DNA from 3 places in the Brachybacterium sp. B718/18 genome. Region 2 is predicted to be linked to each of the others. Evidence: riboswitches for the same ligand, from Rfam matches in the RefSeq annotation. Region 2 holds a riboswitch; each other region holds the start of a gene.
The links. A riboswitch is a leader RNA that binds a small molecule or an ion and turns the genes downstream of it on or off. The one in region 2 is predicted to bind thiamine pyrophosphate.

Region 1: it holds a riboswitch for thiamine pyrophosphate, as region 2 does, so the genes downstream of both, ACZCAH_RS07045 (YkoF family thiamine/hydroxymethylpyrimidine-binding protein) here and ACZCAH_RS14000 (ECF transporter S component) in region 2, are expected to answer to the same signal.
Region 3: it holds a riboswitch for thiamine pyrophosphate, as region 2 does, so the genes downstream of both, ACZCAH_RS13455 (bifunctional hydroxymethylpyrimidine kinase/phosphomethylpyrimidine kinase) here and ACZCAH_RS14000 (ECF transporter S component) in region 2, are expected to answer to the same signal.

Annotation. Positions count from the first base shown of each region.
Region 1 covers NZ_JBVDDO010000003.1:158,020-164,213, forward strand. Annotated here, with positions in the region: gene ACZCAH_RS07035 (ATP-binding cassette domain-containing protein) at 1-1,457, opposite strand, end outside; gene ACZCAH_RS07040 (ECF transporter S component) at 1,477-2,166, opposite strand; gene ACZCAH_RS07045 (YkoF family thiamine/hydroxymethylpyrimidine-binding protein) at 2,163-2,906, opposite strand; TPP riboswitch at 2,944-3,052, opposite strand; gene ACZCAH_RS07050 (MBL fold metallo-hydrolase) at 3,065-3,784, opposite strand; gene purS (phosphoribosylformylglycinamidine synthase subunit PurS) at 3,908-4,159, shown strand; gene purQ (phosphoribosylformylglycinamidine synthase subunit PurQ) at 4,159-4,884, shown strand; gene ACZCAH_RS07065 (class I SAM-dependent methyltransferase) at 4,927-6,159, opposite strand.
Region 2 covers NZ_JBVDDO010000011.1:64,277-70,470, reverse strand. Annotated here, with positions in the region: gene ACZCAH_RS14020 (alpha/beta fold hydrolase) at 1-197, shown strand, start outside; gene ACZCAH_RS14015 (GNAT family N-acetyltransferase) at 203-739, shown strand; gene ACZCAH_RS14010 (ankyrin repeat domain-containing protein) at 755-1,189, opposite strand; gene ACZCAH_RS14005 (ATP-binding cassette domain-containing protein) at 1,231-3,492, opposite strand; gene ACZCAH_RS14000 (ECF transporter S component) at 3,489-4,082, opposite strand; TPP riboswitch at 4,129-4,234, opposite strand; gene ACZCAH_RS13995 (hypothetical protein) at 4,452-5,018, opposite strand; gene ACZCAH_RS13990 (M13 family metallopeptidase) at 5,015-6,194, opposite strand, start outside.
Region 3 covers NZ_JBVDDO010000010.1:44,433-50,626, reverse strand. Annotated here, with positions in the region: gene ACZCAH_RS13460 (MFS transporter) at 1-990, opposite strand, end outside; gene ACZCAH_RS13455 (bifunctional hydroxymethylpyrimidine kinase/phosphomethylpyrimidine kinase) at 987-2,723, opposite strand; TPP riboswitch at 2,714-2,806, opposite strand; gene ACZCAH_RS13450 (HNH endonuclease signature motif containing protein) at 3,111-4,904, shown strand; gene ACZCAH_RS13445 (exonuclease SbcCD subunit D) at 4,965-6,128, shown strand; gene ACZCAH_RS13440 (AAA family ATPase) at 6,125-6,194, shown strand, end outside.

The sequences.
Region 1 (6,194 bases), on a different contig from region 2:
CGGAGGTCGTGGGTGGTCAGGACCACCCCGCGTCCCTCCTGCGCCGCCTCGCGCAGCAGCGAGAGCACCTCGGCCTGCGCGGCGCGGTCGAGGCCGTAGCCCGGCTCATCGGCCAGCAGCACCGGCCGCTCGGTCAGCAGCATGGCGCCGAGGGAGAGCCGTCGCTGCTGCCCGCCGGAGAGCCGATAGGGGCTCTGGTCCGCGTGGTCGCCGAGGTCGAGGCGGGCGAGCAGCTCCGCCCGGGCCTGCTCCCCGGCCCCGCTCGCGGCGAGCTCCCCGACGACGGTGTCCGCCACGAACTGGGACTCGGGACGCTGCAGCACGAGCGCGGCGGCGCCGCCCTCGAGCGTCCCCGCGCGCAGCGGGTCCAGCCGGGAGAGGGCGCCCAGCAGCGTCGACTTCCCGGCGCCGTTCCGGCCGACGACGGCGAGCACCCGACCGGCCCGGACGGTGAGATCGGCGCCAGTCAGCACGTCGCGTCCCTCCGGTCCCAGGGTCGCCGAGCGCAGGCGAAGCAGCGGGGTCGGGGCGGGCGCGGGGGTCCCGGCCGTCTGACGAGGGGCCGCGCCCGTCGCCTCGACGTGCGCCGTACCGTCCGGGGCTGGGGAGATCCCGCTCGCACCGGCCCCGTCCTCGAGCCGCCGCTCGATCTCCCGCGGCAGCCAGCAGCCCTCCGCGCGCAGCCGCTCCCCGTGCTCCACGAGCACCCGGGCGGTGGGCCCGTCGGCGAGTACCCGCCCCGAACGGTCCAGGGCGATGGTCCGGGCCGGGAGCCCGGCAACGCCCGCCTCCCCCGCCCACTCGTCGAGCCGGTGCTCGACCAGCAGCACCGCGCAGTCCGTCGACTCGACGGCCGTATCGACCGCGCGGCGCACCGCGGCGACCCCCTCGGCGTCGAGCATCGCGGTCGGCTCGTCGAGCAGCAGCAGCCGCGGCCCGGCCACGACCGCGGCGGCGAGCGCGGCGCGCTGCAGCTGTCCCCCGGAGAGCGTGGCGGCGCGGCGGTGCGCGAGGTCCGCCGTGCCCGTCGCGGTGAGCACGGCATGGACGCGGGGCCCGATCCTCTCGGGCGGGGTGCAGGCGCTCTCGAGCGGGAGCGCCACGTCCTCGGCGATCCGCGGGAGGCAGACCCCGTCGGCCGGATCCTGACCGAGATGGCCCACGAGCGGGGCGGCGGCCGAGACCCCGCCCGCGACCGGGTCGACCCCGCCCGCGAGGCGCACGCTGCCGCGGACCCGCCCGCGCTGGTGGGAGGGGATCGCCCCGGCGAGCGTGCGCAGCAGCGTCGACTTCCCCGAGCCGGAGGGGCCGAGCAGCAGCACCTGCTCCCCGTCGTGGATCTCCCCGGTCCAGGGGCCCACGCCCGCCCCGGAGGGCAGCACCACCTCGAGCGCCTCGGCGCGCACCAGCGGGCTCGGGTCGGTCGCCGCCGCCCCTCCGGGGGTCGCGGCGCTCACCGGCCGCGCCGTCACCGACTCAGCGGACACGGCGCTCGGGGATCGCCGCCGCACCGGCGGCCCCGATCGCGAAGTCGGCGAGCACCCCGGTGCGCTCGAGCGCCCGCACGATCACGCGGGCGAGCAGCCCGCCGAGCAGGACCCCGGAGAGCATCTGCACTCCGAGGCGGAGGGTGAGCAGGTCCTGTCCGTACCAGCCCATGCGGTAGGCGGTCCAGAAGAAGACGAGGCTCGCGCCGAGCGCTCCCGAGACGGCGAACACGCCCCAGCCGTAGCGGCGGTAACGGGTCAGGGCGAAGGGCAGCTCGGAGCCGAGGCCCTGGAGCGCGGCGGAGAGCAGCAGCAGCGGGCCGACGGGGCTGCCGAGGAAGACCACCTCGATCACCGCCGCGAGGATCTCGGCGAGGATGCCTACGCCGGGGCGGCGCAGGATCGCGATGGCGATGGGCCCGACCAGCAGCCAGGACCCGAACAGCACGTGCTGGGCGAGGTCGCCGGCGGGCCCCATCGCAATCGCGAGCAGGTTCCAGGCCTGCACGAACGCCCAGTACAGGAAGCCGAACACGACGCCGAGCACGACGACCAGCACGAGCTCCCGGAGGGCCAGCGGAGCTCGGCGGGGGCGCGCGGCGCCGGTATCGGGAGAGGTCTGTGCGGTCTGCGGCGCCGCGGCCTCACGGGAGTCGGGGCTCTGCGGCCCGGCGCTCATCGGGCCTCCTCCGCGGACGCGTCCGGCCCGGTCCCCGCGGTCACGCCCGCAGAGATCTCAGCGGGCGCGTCAGGCAGCTCGCGCAGATCGTGGGACGGGCTGTTCAGGGAGATCGTGAGGTGGCTCGTGACGTGCTGGACGCCGCGGCCGACGAGCAGCCAGCCGGCGATGGCCGTCGCGATCACGTCGCCGAGGTCGCCCTCGAGGCGGGTGACGAAGTGCTCGGAGCCGCGGAAGGTGCCGAGCTCGCGGGCGTGGTCGATCGCGGCGTAGATGTCGCGCATGTGGTCGGGCGGGGTGCCGTCCTCGGCGACCGCGTCGGCCAGCGGGTACAGCGCCCACTCGGCGCTCGCGAACCGCCCGGTGCGCCGTGGCGGCGGCACGGCGGTGACGCGCGGTCCCGCCCCACCGGGCAGCTCGCAGGCCACCTCCCCGGGGCAGCCCCGCGAGAGCAGCACCGACATCGTCGCGTGGTGCTCGGTGCGGGCGAGCGCCTCGCCGAGGTCGATCAGCGCGCGCTGCAGGTGCGTCTCGTGGCCGCCCAGATAGGTGGAGACGTCCCCGGTCTCGCGCACGAGCCCGGTCAGGTCGAGGGCGGAGAGGGCGCCGACCAGGAACCGGGCGTAGTCCTCGCTCATCACGGCGGCGGTCACGCGGGCGCCGACGCCGAAGCCGAGCGGTGTCGCGGTCGGATCGGGCGAGGTGGTGGGGGCGGCGGGGGCTGCTGGCGGTGTGGTCACGGTCCATGCCTTTCGAGTGGGCACGGGCACGCGGCGACGATCGCCTGGCGGAGCTCCCTGCGCCGGCATGATCCGGATCAGGTTCTACGGTCGGAGTTGGAGAACTCCCTCTCAGCCCGGCTCACCGGACTCCCGTGCACGCCCGGCACCCTACCCGCTCACAGCTCGATCGAGCGCTCCGGGTCCACCCAGTCGCGTACCTCGGTGCCCTCGGCGGCGAGCGCCGTCGCCTGGCGGACGTAGATCGCGCGGCCCCCGGCGCTCGCGACCGCATCGTGCACCGGGAGGGCGAGCCGCGGACGGACCGCGCGCAGGAACTCGATCGTCTCGGACATCTTCGACCAGGGGGCGACGACTGCGAACGCGAGCACGTCGATGCCCTGGAACTCGGCGAGCGGCTCGAGGCTGTCGCCGGTGACGCCGAGGCGCGGCCCGTCCCCCGCCGAGAGCACGAGGCCCGTGTTGCCGACCCGCGGGATGTCCGGGTGGATGACGGCGTGCGCCCCGCCGGCCGCGGTCACCCGCAGTGGCGATCGGCCGTCGACGGCGGGCAGCTCGTGGGACTCCCCCGCGGGCAGGGCCCGCATCCGCTCCGCCGGGATCGCGGGCCCCTCGCCCATGGGGCCGGCGGCGGCCTGGGCGAGCAGAGCGACCGTCTCCGGCTCGGCGAGGACCTGCGCGCCCGGATGCCGCTCGAGCACCTCGAGGAGGAGGGCGCGCTGCACGTGATCGGCGTGCTGGTGGGTGATCGCGACCAGGTCGATCGGTCCGTCGACGGCGCGCACCGCGTCGACGCTGAACATCCCCGGGTCGATCAGGACGCGCCGCGCGGCGACCTCGACGAGCAGGCAGGAATGGACGAGATGGCGGATCCTCATGGCGACTCCCGGGGGGCGTGGTGGTCCTCCGACCGTACGCCCCTGGACCGCCCGCCTCCGGGTCCGGCGCGCTCGGTAGGATGACCCGCAGGTCCCTGCCCCGCCCGCCCCCGAGGAGCGCCCATGCCACGCGTCGTGGTCCACGTCATGCCGAAGCCCGAGATCCTGGACCCCCAGGGGAAGGCGGTCGCGGCGGCCCTGCCCCGTCTGGGCTTCGAGGGCGTCGCCTCCGTGCGCCAGGGCAAGCGGTTCGAGCTGGAGGTCGCCGGCGAGGTGACCGAGGAGGTCCTCGCGACCCTGCGCGAGGCCGCCGAGACCCTGCTGTCGAACCCCGTGATCGAGGACGTCGTCGCCCTCGAGGTCGAGGACGCCTGATGCGCATCGGTGTGGTCACCTTCCCGGGAACGCTCGACGACCGGGACGCCCTGCGCGCCGTGCGGCTGGCCGGGGCCGAGCCGGTCACGCTCTGGCACGGCGAGGACTCGCTGCAGGACGTCGACGCCGTGGTGCTGCCCGGTGGCTTCTCGTACGGCGACTACCTGCGCGCCGGGGCGATCAGCCGGTTCGCGCCCGTGATGGAGAAGGTGGTCGATGCGGCGAACGGCGGCATGCCGGTGCTCGGCATCTGCAACGGCTTCCAGATCCTCTGCGAGACCCACCTGCTGCCCGGCGCGATGATCAAGAACGCCCACCGCTCCTTCATCTGCCGCGATCAGCCGCTGCGGGTGGAGAACGCCCGCACCGCCTGGACCTCCGGCTACGCCCAGGACCAGGTGATCCGCGTGCCGCTGAAGAACCAGGACGGCCAGTACATGGCCGACGCCCGCACCCTCGACGAGCTCGAGGCGGAGGGCCGCGTGGTGTTCCGCTACGTCGCGGGTGCCACCCACGGCCCGGCCGGCTTCGAGGACAACCCCAACGGCTCGCAGCGCGACATCGCCGGCATCACCAATGCCGCGGGCAATGTCGTGGGGCTGATGCCGCACCCCGAGCACGCGGTCGAGGCCGGTTTCGGCCCCGACGAGCCCGGCCAGGGCACGCGCACGGGCACCGACGGCCTGGCGATGTTCACCTCGGTGCTCACCGGCCTCGTCGCCTGAGCCCCGGGCGCCTGCGGCCGGGCCGCCGCCCTATCCCACTCACTACCGCGTCGCGCTGAGCACCGTGAAGCGGCGATCGCGGGCGCGCTCCCGCACCGGGCCGACGCGCCGCTCCACCTCCGGCCGGTAGCGCAGGTGCGAGTTGTGCACGAACCACAGCTGCCCGCCGGGGCGCAGCACCCGCGCGGCGGCGTCGAGGAGGTCCTGCACGAGCGTCGCGTCGACGGCGGTGCCGTCGTGGAAGGGCGGGTTCAGCAGCACCAGGTCCGTGCTGCCGTCGGCGACCCGGGAGAGCGAGACGTCCCAGGTGACCTCCACGCCGTCCTGCGCCAGTCCGCTCGCGGCGAGGGTCGCGCGGGTCGCGGCCACCGCATCCGCGTCGTCGTCGCTGCCGAGGACTGCCGCGTCCGGGAGCGCCGCCGCGAGATAAGCGGTCAGCAGGCCGTTGCCGCAGCCGACATCGACCGCGCGCGCGATGGCCGACGACGTCCCGCCCGCACTCGACCCAGCAGCTGACGTCGCCTCCGCTGCGCCGCCCGGGACACCGCCCACCGCGAGCTCCCCCGCGACGAGCGCCGCATCGAGCGCCCCCAGCAGCAGCAGCGAGCCGGCGTCGGCCCGCGCCCCGCCGAACACGTCGCCGATCCCGCGCAGCCCGAGCTCCCGGCTCTCGCCCCGGACCGCCACGGTCGCCGTGCCGGTCGCGGGCGCGGGCAGGGTCGTCTCCGGCCGCGGCGCGGACGCGACGAGGGCGCGGGACTTACCGAGGCCGCGCGAGCCGCGCACCTGTGCGAACGCCGTGGCCAGGACGTCATTCTGGGAGGGGCTCATGTGCTTGACCCGCCCACCCGCGATCAGGGTCAGGTCCTCCCTCCCGCTGCGCGCCGCGAGCACCGCGACGCGCCGCGCGAGGTCCTCGAGGCCGGCGAGGGACTTCGGCAGCCGCGCGAGCACCAGGTGCGCCTCGGCCCCGGCTGCGAACTCCTCGAGCGGGGCGGGCTCGGTCCCCGTCGGCAGCACCAGACGCCCCGCGGCGAGCGCCTCCGGGAGCCGCTCGGCGAGCGCGGCGGTCTCCGCCCGCGAGGCGCTCCAGGAGTGGACTCTCGCGCCGGGATGCTCGGTGACGAGCTCGAGGGCGGCGGCGGTGAGCGCGCCGGTGGTGTCGCCGACGACGAGCAGGTCGCAGGGGCAGCCGATGCCGCCCTCCTCCTCGGCGGCGCGCAGGATCACCCGCTCGGTTTGGTCGAGGGTGGGGAGGGCGTCGGTGCTGGTCATGTCTTCTCTCGGGGATCAGGGGGAGCTCCCGGCCG
Region 2 (6,194 bases):
TCCACGGGCGCCGCGACGTCTCGGGACCGCTGCGCACCGCCTGGGAGCTGCACCGCGCCTGGCCCGCCTCCCGTCTCGAGGTCGTCGAGGAGGAAGGGCACGGCGGGCCCGCGATGGTCGCGACCTGGCGGCGGGCGATGGAGGAGATGATCACCCGGGTCGAGACCGCTGCGGGCGGTGACCGCTCAGTACAGTGAGCGGCATGTCCGACCCCGTGATCCATCCCGCGGCCTCCGCCGCCGATCCCGCGACCGGTGCGGTGCTGCGCCGCGCCCCCGTCCACGAGATCGACCCCCGCACGCTCTACCTCCTCGCGAAGCTCCGCCAGGACATCTTCTCGATCGAGCAGGGCGCCACCGATCCCGACCTCGACGGCCGCGACCTCGAGCCCGGCACGATCCTGCTCTGGATCGAGGTGCCGGGGCCGGACGCGGAGGCGGCCGGGCTCGAGAGGGAGCCCGCCGCCCACATCCGGATCCTGCGCGAGGCCGACGGGACGCTGCGCATCGGCCGCCTCGCGGTGCGCGCCGCGAACCGCCGCGACGGCTTCGGCGGCCGGATCATGCGGGCCGCCCTCGACGTCACCCACGAGCTCGCCCCGCAGGCCGAGGTCCACATCGACGCGCAGGCCTATCTCGAGCAGTGGTACCTCGGGATGGGCTACGAGACCGTCGGCGGGGTGTTCCTCGAGGCCGGGATCGAGCACGTGCCGATGGTGTACCGCCACCCGCAGGACTGACCGGGGGGCAGCGCGTCAGGCGGCGTCCGGGCCGCCCGCCTCATCGAGCAGCGCGGCGATCTCGGCGCGCTCGAAGTAGCGGGCGGTCTCGCGCGCATCGGGGGTGCCGAGGCTCGGATCCGCGCCTGCCGCGAGCAGCGCCCGCGCCACGGCCGCATCGCCCTTGAACGCGGCGCCGGCGAGCGGGGACTGGCCGCGGTCGTTCAGCAGGTCGACATCCGCCCCGCGCGCCGCCAGCTCGGCGACGAGCTCTGAGTGCCCGTGGTAGGCGGCCAGCATCAGCGCCGAGTTCCCGGCGCCGTCGCGGAGGTTGACCGGAGCGCCCTGGTCCACGAGGGACAGCAGTGTCGCCGCGTCGCCCTGGCGGGCGGCGTCCAGCATCGTGCGGGCCAGCTCGAGCACGGCCTCGTCCTCGGGGGCGGGGGTGGGGTTCACGGTGTCCTCGTCCATCGCCCCAGGCTACGGCCCTGCGGTCTGTCCTGCGCGTCCGCTCAGCGCACCAGCAGCTCCGCCGCGGCCGGCCAGACGAGCAGCCACACGGCGAGGAGCAGGCCCAGCAGGTCGGCGCGGCCCAACGAGCTCGGCACCGACCAGGTGCGGTGCCGGGCCGTCGCGAAGCCGCGGGCATCCATCGCGAGCGCCTGCTGCTCGGCGCCGCGCAGGGTGTCGACCAGCAGCGACAGCGTCGCCCCGGCGAGCAGTCGCGGCGAGCGGGCGGTGCCGAGGCCCCGCAGGATCCGGGAGCGGAGGATCAGCCGCCACTGCCGCTGCAGATGACCCACCCGGATCAGCGCGGCCGTCGCCGCGGCGACCGGGCGCCCGGGCCAGCGCAGCCGCCCGCCGAGCGCATCCCCGAGGGCGCTCGGATCCACGCTGCCCAGGGCGAGCACGCCCGGGGCGACGAAGACGGTCAGCCGCAGCGCCTCGGCGAGCCCGCGCCGCCAGCCCTCCGCCGACAGCGCGGGGGCCTCGCCCAGCAGTGCGGTGGTCCAGGCGAGCCCGGCGGCGGCCAGCAGCACGGGGACCAGGCGCAGCAGACCCCCGCGGAGGCCGCGCACCGCGAACGGGGCCAGCAGCACGAGCGGCATCAGGGCGAGCAGACCGCCCTGCCAGGTGCTCACTGCGAAGGAGCCGATAGCGGCGAGGATCCCGATCAGGCACAGGGTCAGGGGGTTCAGCGCCTCGGCGGGGAGGCGGCGCGGCCCCGGCGCCGCGGAGCGCGACGCATCCGGGGCGTCGCCGGGGTCCGGTGCGGAGGGGGCGGGGAGGTGCGTGCGGGCGTCGGCCGCGGCGATCACGTCCGGGTCGTGGGTCGCGACCAGCACGGCGCAGCCCTCGTCGGCGGCATCGCGCAGCAGGGAGAGGACGGCGCGGGAACGGCCGGCGTCGAGGCCGACGGTCGGCTCGTCGAGGACGAGCAGGCGGGGCCGCTGTGCGATGGCCGCGGCGATCGCGGTGCGGCGCTGCTCGCCCCCGGAGAGGCGATGCGGATGCACCTCGGCGAGGGGGCAGAGATCCGCGCGCTCGAGCAGCTCCACGGCGCGCCCCGGATCCGCGTGCGGGGAGGCCGTCAGCTCCGCGCGCACGGTGGTCGCGACGAAGCCCAGCGACGGGTCCTGGGGGACGGTCGCGATCCCTCCGGGACCGGGGCGCTGGACGGTGCCGGAGACCTCCGGGGCCGGGTCGAGGAGCACGTCGAGCAGGGTCGACTTCCCGGCGCCGCTCGGACCGGTCAGCACGGTCAGCTCGCCCGCGCGGGCACTCAGGTCGACCGGGCGGTGCAGGCCCCGCTGCGGGACCCGCACCCCGCGCAAGGAGGCGATGACCTCCGTGCCGGTCGCCTGCGGCGCGGTCCCCTCGGCGCCGGTCGGCTCCGCGCCGGTCGGCTCCGCGCCGTGCGGCTCCGGGGCGACGGGCACCGAGGCGGACGGTGCCGCCGGGGCGGGCCGTGCGTCGGCGAGCACCCCGGCCGCTCGCAGCGCCGCGGACTCGGCGGCGAGGACCTCCGCGGGCGGGCCGTCGGCGAGGATCCGACCCTGCTCCCCGAGGACCACGAGACGATCCACCCGGTCCTGCCAGGCGGCCAGGTCGTGATCGGCGACCACGAGGGTGCGACCCGCGGCGGCACGGACGATCTGCTCGCGCACCGCGGTGGCCGTGTCCGGGTCGAGCATGCTGGTCGGCTCGTCGAGCAGGAGCACCGCCGGATCGAGGGCGAGCGCCCCGGCGAGCGCGATCCGCTGCTGCTGCCCGCCCGAGGAGTCCAGGGGCGGGCGCTCCTCCTCGACGTCGACCCGGGCCGCCGCGAGAGCGCGGGCGACCCGCTCGTGGATCTCGGGTCGGGCGAGCGCGCCGTTCTCCGGGCCGAAGGCGGCATCCCGCGCGACGGTCGCGCCGACCATCGCCTGCGCGGGGTTCTGGAGCAGCAGACCCCGCTGCCCCGCACGGGCGGGCGGGTCGGGGACGGTGCCGCTCAGCTCGCCGTCCTCCGGGTCCAGCAGGCCGGCGAGGGCGCGCAGCACGGTGGACTTCCCGCTGCCGCTCGCCCCGGCCAGGAGCACCCGCTGCCCGGCGGGGACGGACAGGGTCAGGCCGTCGAGCACAGGCGCGGGCCGGGTCCAGGGCCGCCAGCGCAGCTCACGGATCTCGAGCGGCTCCGCGGCCGGTGCGGCCGGCGTCCCGCCGGGGCTGGGGGCAGAGCGCTCGGCGTCCTGCCCCCTTCCGGCCGCGACGGCGGACCGCGGCGACGTCATGGGGTGCTCGGCGCCGGGGTCCGACGGGCATGGTCCCGACCGGCGGCGAGGGAGTCCACCGCGCCCGTCGCGACCAGGGCGCGGGTCGCCGCCCAGCCCAGCGCGCCCGCCAGCAGCGCGCCGGAGATCAGGAAGAAGCCGAGCATGATCAGCGAGAAGGGCCAGCTCATCTCCTGGTAGTAGGCGAGCTTCTCCCAGCCCCATTCGAGAGCCGCGCCGAGAACGCCGCCGAGCATCGCCACGGGGAGCGTGAAGCGGAGGTACCCGACGAGGAGGAAGGCCAGCTCCACGCCGCCTCCCTGCACGAGGCCCGAGATGGCCGTGCCCCAGCCCCACTGGGAGCCGAGCAGCATCGAGAGCACTGCGGCGACCATCTCGGCGAGCAGCGCCGCGCCGGGCTTGCGCACGATGAGGCCCGCGAGCACGGCGGGCAGCAGCCAGATCCCTGCGAGAAGGCCCTGTGCCGGCGCGAACGCCGAGGTGAGGGGGTCGATCAACGAGTACAGCAGTCCGTAGCCGATGAACGCGACCCCGAAGGCCGCGCCGATCAGGACGGTGACCAGCAGGTCGATGGTGCGATAACGGTTCATCACGTCTCCTTCCGATCCCGGAAGGGGCGTGCGGGACGCGGGGTCCCGCACGGAAATCCCGACTCCCTCCGCCGGTGTGACCCGGATCAGGTTCGAGGGTCTGCGGCTGCGCGCACTCTCAGCACCCCGGTGGTGCTCCCCTGTCAGTGGATGACCGACCGGCAGTCTACCGCGCCGCGGGCCTAGCCTGCTCACCCTCCGCGCGGGCCCCGCCTGCTCACCCTCCGCGGGCCCGGCCAGTTCCCCCCTCCGCACGGGCCCTTCCTGCTGGAACTCCGTCCCTGGCGTGAGCTCAACGCCTCACAGGCCGTGAGGTCACGCCAGCCGCGGTGTTTCCGTCGCGTGGGGTGGCGCGGGGAGCCCGCCCGCTCAGCGCCGTGCGCGGATGGCCTGCTCGATCGCCGCGGCGGTGGCCTCGACGTCGACGGGGGAGAGGAGGTAGTGATCGCCCTCGCGAGCGATGATCTCCACCTGGGTGCCCGAGCGGGTCACCAGCAGCCGGTACCTCGCCTGCACCTCCCCGAGGGTGTACACCTTCAGTCGGCCGACGGGGCGCACCTGCTCGGGGGTCGCGGCCATCGCGCGGCCGCGTCGCCAGCCGAAGCCGCCGACGGTGACCCCGACGCTCGAGGACGGGACCTCCCGCAGCTGCACGGTGCGGAAGTCGGCCAGCGGCCATGGGGCGCGCGGCAGGAACCCGCCGAGGCTTACGGTCACGCCGTGGCCGTCGACGATGAAGCGGGTCCACTGGCCCATCCAGGTCCACAGGGCCAGCAGCGCGAAGACGGCGCCGGCGGCGACGGCCACCGGCATCGGCAGCTGGCCGGCGACGAGCACGACCGCCACGACCCCGGCGACCAGGGTCAGGGCGATGCGGGTCCAGCCCACCGAGGAGGGGCGGGTGGTGCCGACGTAGAAGGGCGGCTCCGGCCTCACCAGATCCGCACCCGGTCCTCGGGCGCGAGGTACATCCCGTCTCCCTCCACGGTGCCGAAGGCCTCGTGGAAGGCGTCCAGGTGCGAGGCGACGGTGTTGCAGCGGAACTCCATGGGGGCGTGCGGGTCGATCGCGAGGCGGCGGATCGCCTCCTGCTCCCGGCTCTTGCCGCGCCACACCGTCGCCCAGGACAGGAACAGCCGCTGCAGACCCGTGAACCCGTCCAGCGTGGCCGCCGCTGCCGCTGCCTCCTCCTCCGGGCGGGTCGCGAGATAGGCGGACACGGCGATGGTGAGGCCGCCGAGGTCGCCGATGTTCTCCCCGATGGTCAGCCCGCCGTTGACGGTGCGGGAGTCGTCCAGATCGCGCGGGGAGAGGCCGTCGTACTGGGCGATGAGGCGGGCGGCGCGGGCCTCGAAGGCTTCGCGGTCCTCCTCGGTCCACCAGGAGACCAGCGCTCCGGTGCCGTCGTACTTCGAGCCCTGGTCGTCGAAGCCGTGGCCCACCTCATGGCCGATCACGGCCCCGATCCCCCCGAAGTTCACCGCGTCGTCGGCCTCGGCGTCGAAGAAGGGCGGCTGCAGGATCGCGGCGGGGAAGACGATCTCGTTCGCGCCCGGGTTGTAGTAGGCGTTGACCGTCTGCGGGGTCATGTGCCACTCGGTGGGGTCGACGGGACCGGAGAGCTTCGCGAAGTCGTACTCGGCGTCGGCGCGACGCACCGCCCGGACGGTACTGACCAGGTCCCCGGGGACGATCTCGAGACCGGCGTAGTCCCGCCACACCTCCGGGTAGCCGATCTTGGTGGTGAAGGCGGAGAGCTTCTCGAGGGCCCGCTCGCGGGTCGCCGGGGTCATCCAGTCCAGGGTGGAGATCGAGCGGCGGTACGCCTCCAGGAGCGCCTCGACGAGCTGCTCCATGCGCTCCTTGTGCGCGGGCGGGAAGTGCCGCTCGACGTACTCGCGGCCCACGGCGAAGCCCACCGCGCCCTCGACGAGGCCCACGCCCCGCTTCCACCGCTCCCGCAGCTCCTGCGCGCCCGAGAGCACCGTTCCGGAGAAGGCGAAGTCCTCGTCGACCAGCGCAGCGGGCAGGTAGGGCGCGTAGGAGGAGACGGCGTGCAGCGCGAGCCAGCTGCGCAGCACCGCGAGATCCTCCCCGGCCAGCAGCTCGGCC
Region 3 (6,194 bases), on a different contig from region 2:
CGGGCCGAGCACGGCGGCGACCGCTCCCCAGACCACCAGCAGCCGGCGTCGGCCGACGAGGCTCGACACATGCCCCGCGGCCGCCATCGCGAGCGCCTGCGCGATCGCGGCGACGCCCATCGCGAGCGGCACCGCCTCCGGGGAGAGGCTCGAGTCGGTCGCGAGCCTCGCCGTGAGCAGCAGCACCGTCGAGTCGGTGAGCAGCCACAGCCCCGTCATCAGCACGAACGCCTGCCAGAAGGCGGGCGCCCAGCCCCCGGCGAGCAGGCTGCGCAGGCCCGGGCGCGGGGCCGACGGGGCAGGGGCGGTGGGCGCGGGGGCCGTGGTCGTGCGGTGCAGGATCGGCGCGTCCACCACGTGCCGCCGGTAGTAGAGCATCATCCCGATCGACAGCGCGGCGCCGAGGACGAACAGCGCCCGCCAGCCCCAGACCGCGTAGTGGTCCGGTCCGAGCGCGGCGAGCAGCAGCGCGACCGCGAAGGCGATCGACGCCTGCGCCCACGGCGCCATCGACAGGATCAGCCCGCTCATCAGCCCCCGCCGGCGCGGCGCGGACCACTCCATGGCCAGCGGGATCGCCGCCGAGTACTCGCCGGCGACGAAGATCCCGCCGAGGAAACGCAGGATCAGCACCAGGGCGACGGTGCCGGGCCCGAGCAGCTCGTGCGTCGGGACGGCGGTGATCGCGAGCGCGCACGCGGCGGTCCCGGCGATCGCGACCTTCGTGGTGCGGGTGCGGCCCAGCCGGTCCGCGATCCGCCCGAACACCACCCCGCCGACGGGCCGGCCCAGCAGCATCGCGACGATGATCAGCGCCCCCGTCGACGCGGTCGCCGACGGTCCAGCGAGCACCAGCATCGCCGGGGCCAGCGCCGTGACCGGCAGGAACACGTGGATGTTGTCGATCCAGTTGCCGACCACGCCCGCACGCAGGGCGGCCCGGCCCTCGGCGGGGAGCGTGGTGGCGGCGGGGATCGTCGCGGCGCTCATCGGCGGGCCTGCTCGAAGAACTCGAGCTCGTGCCGGCACGCGAGGAGGAAGTCCCGCGCCGCCTCCGCCCGCACCTCGGGGCCCGCCGCGGCAAGCTCCCGCTCGACGATGCCGAGGGCTCCGCGCACCCCCTCGACGAAGTCCGGATCGCGGTAGGTCAGCAGCCAGTCCCGGTAGGGATGATCCGCCGGGACCTCCGGCAGTCCCGCGCCCACCTGCGCGTACAGCCAGAAGCAGGGCAGGGCCGCCGCCGCGCCGACCACGTGCGGGGAGCCGAGCGCCCGGGCGAGCAGGAAGTCGGTGTAGGCGCTGGTCACGGGGCCGACGGGGAGCGTCGCCGCCTCCGGCCGGGGGGCGAGCCAGCTGCGGTGCAGCTCCATCTCGGTCTCGACGCAGGTCCGCGAGGAGGCCGACCAGAACGCACGCGCCTCGTCGTCCGGGGCGGCAGCGGCCAGTGCCGCGAGCGCCCGCGAGTACCGCTGCAGGTAGTGGGCGTCCTGCGCGAGGTAGACGCTGAACTGCTCCTCCGGCAGGCTGCCGTCGACGAGGGCGGTGACGAAGCCCGAGTCGTCGATCGCGGCGGCGAGCGGCGCGCCCGCCTCCCAGAGCGCGGCGGTCCAGGGGCCGACGGGGGCGACGGCCGGGGCGGGCCCGTGGGCCGGGGCGGACTCGTGGGCGGGGGCGGGCCCGTGGGCGGGGGCGGGGCCTTCGGCGGGGGCGGGGCCTTCGGCGGGGGCTGGGCGGAGGTCTGCCGGCGTCTCGAGCCGGGTCGGCACCGCGCCCGGGCCGAGCCATGGTGCCGCGGATCCCGCCGCGGCGAGCCGGCGACCCAGATGCCCGTGGTCCACGGGCCCGTTCCCGTCGCCCACCTGCAGCGCTGCGCCGTGCTGGATCGCTTCGTGGAGCCAGCGGCTCGCCCAGGCGAGCGCCGTCCGGGGGTCGTCGCCGGCGCCCAGCCGCGTGGCGAGCGCGGCGGCGAGGGAGCAGCCGGTGCCGTGCGTGCTGGTGGTGTCGACGCGGGTGGTGCGCACCGCGTGGCCCGTGCCGCCGCCGGCGGGGACCCAGGTCGTGGTGATCGCGCGGGTGTCGAGGTGTCCGGTCTTCACGACGACGGCGACATCGGTCGCGGCGGCGAAGCGCTCGGCCTGCGCGAGGGCCTCGGACTCGGTGCGCGCGGGGGCCTCGCCGGTGAGGACGGCGAGCTCGTCGAGGTTCGGGGTGATGACGGTCGCGAGACGGCACAGGCGCTGCATCGCCTGCTCGGCCTCCGCGGCGAGGAGGCGATCACCGCTGGTCGCGACCATGACCGGGTCGATGACGAGCACCCGCGGCGGATGCGCGCGGAGCCAGGCCTCGACGGCGTCGATGATCTCGGCGGTGCCGAGCATGCCGGTCTTGACGGCCTCGAGCTCGACATCGTCGGAGACCGCCTCGAGCTGCGCGGTGAGGACGGCGGCGGGCGGGAGGTGGATGTCTCGCACGCCGTTCGTGTTCTGCGCGACGACGGCGGTGACCGCGGCCATGCCGTAACCGCCCGCGGCGGTGATCGACTTGAGGTCCGCCGCAGTGCCGGCTCCGCCCGTCGGGTCCGTCCCGGCGATCGAGAGGACCCGGGGGAGGGCGGGTGCGGGGCGGGGGCGGGGGTCGGGCTGGGCCGTGCGGGCGTGCTGGGCCGTGCGGGCGTGCTGGGCCGTGCGGGCGGGCGGAAAGAGGGTGCGAGAATCCGAGCTCATGCGGACATCCCTTCGCTAGTACGAACTAGATCAGGTTCCACGGGTGTGATCTCAGCGCCTCGGGCGCACCCCGTGTCCAGCGGCCGAGTGTAGGGGAACGGCGCGGAGCGGCGCGGCGGCGTCTGGCTCAGGTGTCGCGCCGGACCGTCGCTCGGTCCGCTCGCCGCCGCTCGTGCGGCCCACTGACCGGCCGGCTGTCGCTCCTGACCCCCTGTACACCCGGGGTCCGACACACGAAACCCTGTCCGCCGCGATATGGGGAAAAACTCTGTTGATAACCCTGTCCTGGGGAGGAACGATTCGGCCCCAGTGGTGTTCTTCGTCGATCACCAGCCGGGGCGACGAAGTTATCCACAAATGCGAGAGGAGGGCTTTCCGAGGTGGGTGATGATGATTAGGGTGGAGGTGTTCGAGGGGGAGTTCTCGGCGCGGGTCCCGCGCCCTCCCCGACGGGATGCAGAGGGGGTGGACGTGGTGAGCATCGTGCCGATCGACGGCTCCTCGTCGGGTTCCTCCTCCCGCGCCCCGAAGGCTGACGATGGGGCCGCGGTGGCGCCCTCGGCTGCCGGTCCGGCGCCCGTCGATCCTTACCTGCTCGCCTCTCTCCCGCTGCGCTTGCGCGCCGTCTCCGGCCGTACTCCCGGCACTCGCGAGGCCCTCCCAGCTCGCGGTGGCTGCGCAGATGATCCACAGCTCAGCGCGGCATCACAGCGCGTCTGGGATGCGGAGCGGGCTGCCGCCCGAGCTCTCGTCAGCCAGTACCGCGCCCTCGCCGCGCTCCACGAGCTCGAGGGAGAGTACGAGGAGTGCGAGGAGGTGAACGAGGTCGACACCCTGCGCGCCGCCCTCGCCCTCCGCGTGACCCGCGGTGCCGCGGGATGGCGGCTCCGGGACGCGCACCAGGCCGTCCATCTGCTCCCGCGAGCGCTCGCCCGGCTCGACTCCGGGGAGATCTCCGCCGCCTGGTTCGAGCGGATCCTGAAAGGCTCTCGGAGCCTGTCGGACGATTCCCGTCGACAGCTCGACGAGATCCTCTCCGCCTGGTCCGCGGATATCACGTCGGAACGATTCTTCACCCTGCTGAAAGGTCTCATCGAGCTGCTCCGTCAGCGGGAGGATCGCCCCGATCCGGAATCCTGTCTCGAGCGGTCCGTCGAGCTGCTCCCGTCGCCGCAGCCGGGCGTCGGGATCCTGCAGATCACCGGTCCGATCCCCGACATCCTCGCCTGCTTCACGGAGCTCGACGAGACGGCCCGCGCCGTCCAGGCCGCCCAGCGCGCCGCCCTCCGCGAGGGTGCCCCGATCCCGCATGACCCGGAGGGGACGGTCTTCGAGAGCGGGCGCGCCCTGTCGCTCACGCGCCTGCGCTTCGCTCTGCTCACCTCCGCACAGCTGGACCCCGACGGTGCCGACGTGCCTGCCCCGCGCTTCCGCCTCAACATCACGATCCCGGCGCTCACACTCCTCGGCGCGTCGGACGAGCCGGGCATGCTCGAGGGCACGACCCCGTTGCCGCCGTCGATGGCCCGCAGCCTCGCCGGCGCGGCGGACGTCTGGTACCGCGTGTTGACCGATCCCTGCAGCGGGGCCTTCCTGCCCCTGCCCGCCGAGCGGTACACGCCCAGCCCGGCGATGCTCGAGCACCTGCGCCTGCGCAGCGCCCAGTGCGCTGTGCCGGGCTGCACCCGCCCCAGCTCGTGGGCGTCCGAGTGCGACCACCTCGAGGAGTGCCGCCGCGGCACCCCCGGCGCGGGCGGGCCCACCGACCTCGAGAACCTGCACCTCCTGTGCTGGCAGCACCACCTCGACAAGACCACCGGACTCCTCGATCCCGTCCGGATCCCCACCGGCCCCACCGAACCGGGCCGCACCCGCTGGCGGATCGGCGGCGCCGGGGACGCGGTGACCGTGATCGACGACCTGGACGCGGCGAGCCTGCGCATGGTCGAGGCGCTCACCGCCGCCTGGTCCAGCTTCCTCCGCGGCACCTACGCCGGGGAGCCGGCGCCGGATCCCGGGGGAGGGGAGGGCGAGACACCCGCCGACTGGGACATCGCCGAGCTGCTCGACCCGCGCCCGTCGGCCGACCCTTCGCCCTGCCCCCCGCTCGAGCCCCCGCCCTACCCGCCGCTCGAGCCCCCGCTCGGGGGATGGGGCGACGCCGGGCCGCCGCCCTTCTGATCGCGCGACCCCGCGCGAGCCCAGCCTCGCTCGTCGCACCTCGCCCCTAGGCTCGGAGACATGAAGATCCTGCACACCTCGGACTGGCACCTGGGCCGCACCCTGCACAAGGTCGACCTGCACGAGCACCAGGCCGTCTTCCTCGACTGGCTCGTCGAGCTGGTCGAGGCCGAAGAGGTCGACGTGGTCGTCGTCCCCGGCGACGTCTATGACCGGGCGGTGCCCGCGGTGAGCAGCGTGACCCTCCTGGACCGGGCCCTCGCCCGCCTCGCCGCGACGGGCGCGACCGTGATCCTCACCAGCGGTAACCACGACTCGCCCGAGCGGCTCGGCTTCGGTCGCTCGCTCATGCGCGGCGGCATCCACCTCCTCACCGACCTCCCCGGCCTCGAGCACCCCGTGAGTGTCGAGGACGAGCACGGCGAGGTCCTCGTCTTCGGTCTGCCCTATCTCGAGCCGGACCGCGCCCGCGCCGAGCTCGGCGGCCCCGGCGGCGAGCCCCTCGCGCGCAGCCACGAGGCCGTCACCCGCGCCGCGCTCGACCGCGTCCGCGAGCGTGCCGCGACCCGCCCCTGCGCCCGCACCGTCGTCCTCGCCCACACCTTCGTCACCGGCGGCGAGGGCTCCGACTCCGAGCGAGACCTCTCCGTCGGCGGCGTCGATTCCGTGCCCGCAGGGGTCCTGGCCGGGCTCGACTACCTCGCGCTCGGCCACCTCCACGGCTGCCAGGACCTCACCGCCCTCGTCGGCGCGCCCGCCTGGTACTCCGGCTCCCCGCTCGCCTTCTCCTTCTCCGAGCGGAGCCACCGCAAGTCCGTGCTGCTCGTCGAGCTCGGCGCCCCCGGCACCACCGCCCGGGTGCGCCGGGTCGAGACCCCCGTCCCGCGCCGACTCACCGAACTGCGCGGCACCCTCGAGGAGATCCTCGCCCACCGCACCGAGCACGCCGGCGACTGGCTCAAGGCTGTCGTCACCGACCCCGCCCGTCCCGCCCACCTGCAGGAGCAGCTGCGCGAGGCCTTCCCGCACCTGCTGCTCACCGAGTACGCCCCCGAGGGTCGCGCCGCCCGCGAGGGCACCCCGGTGGTGCGCCGTGAGCAGAACCCTCTCGAGGTGATGGACGAGTTCCTCGCCCATGTCACGGGCGGCGACCCCACCGAGGCCGAGCACGCCGTGCTCGAGCGCGCCTACGCCGCCGTCCGCCGTGAGCAGGAGGCCTCGTGAAGCTCCACCACCTGCGCCTGACCGGCATCGGCCCCTTCGCGGGGACCGTCGAGATCGACTTCGCAG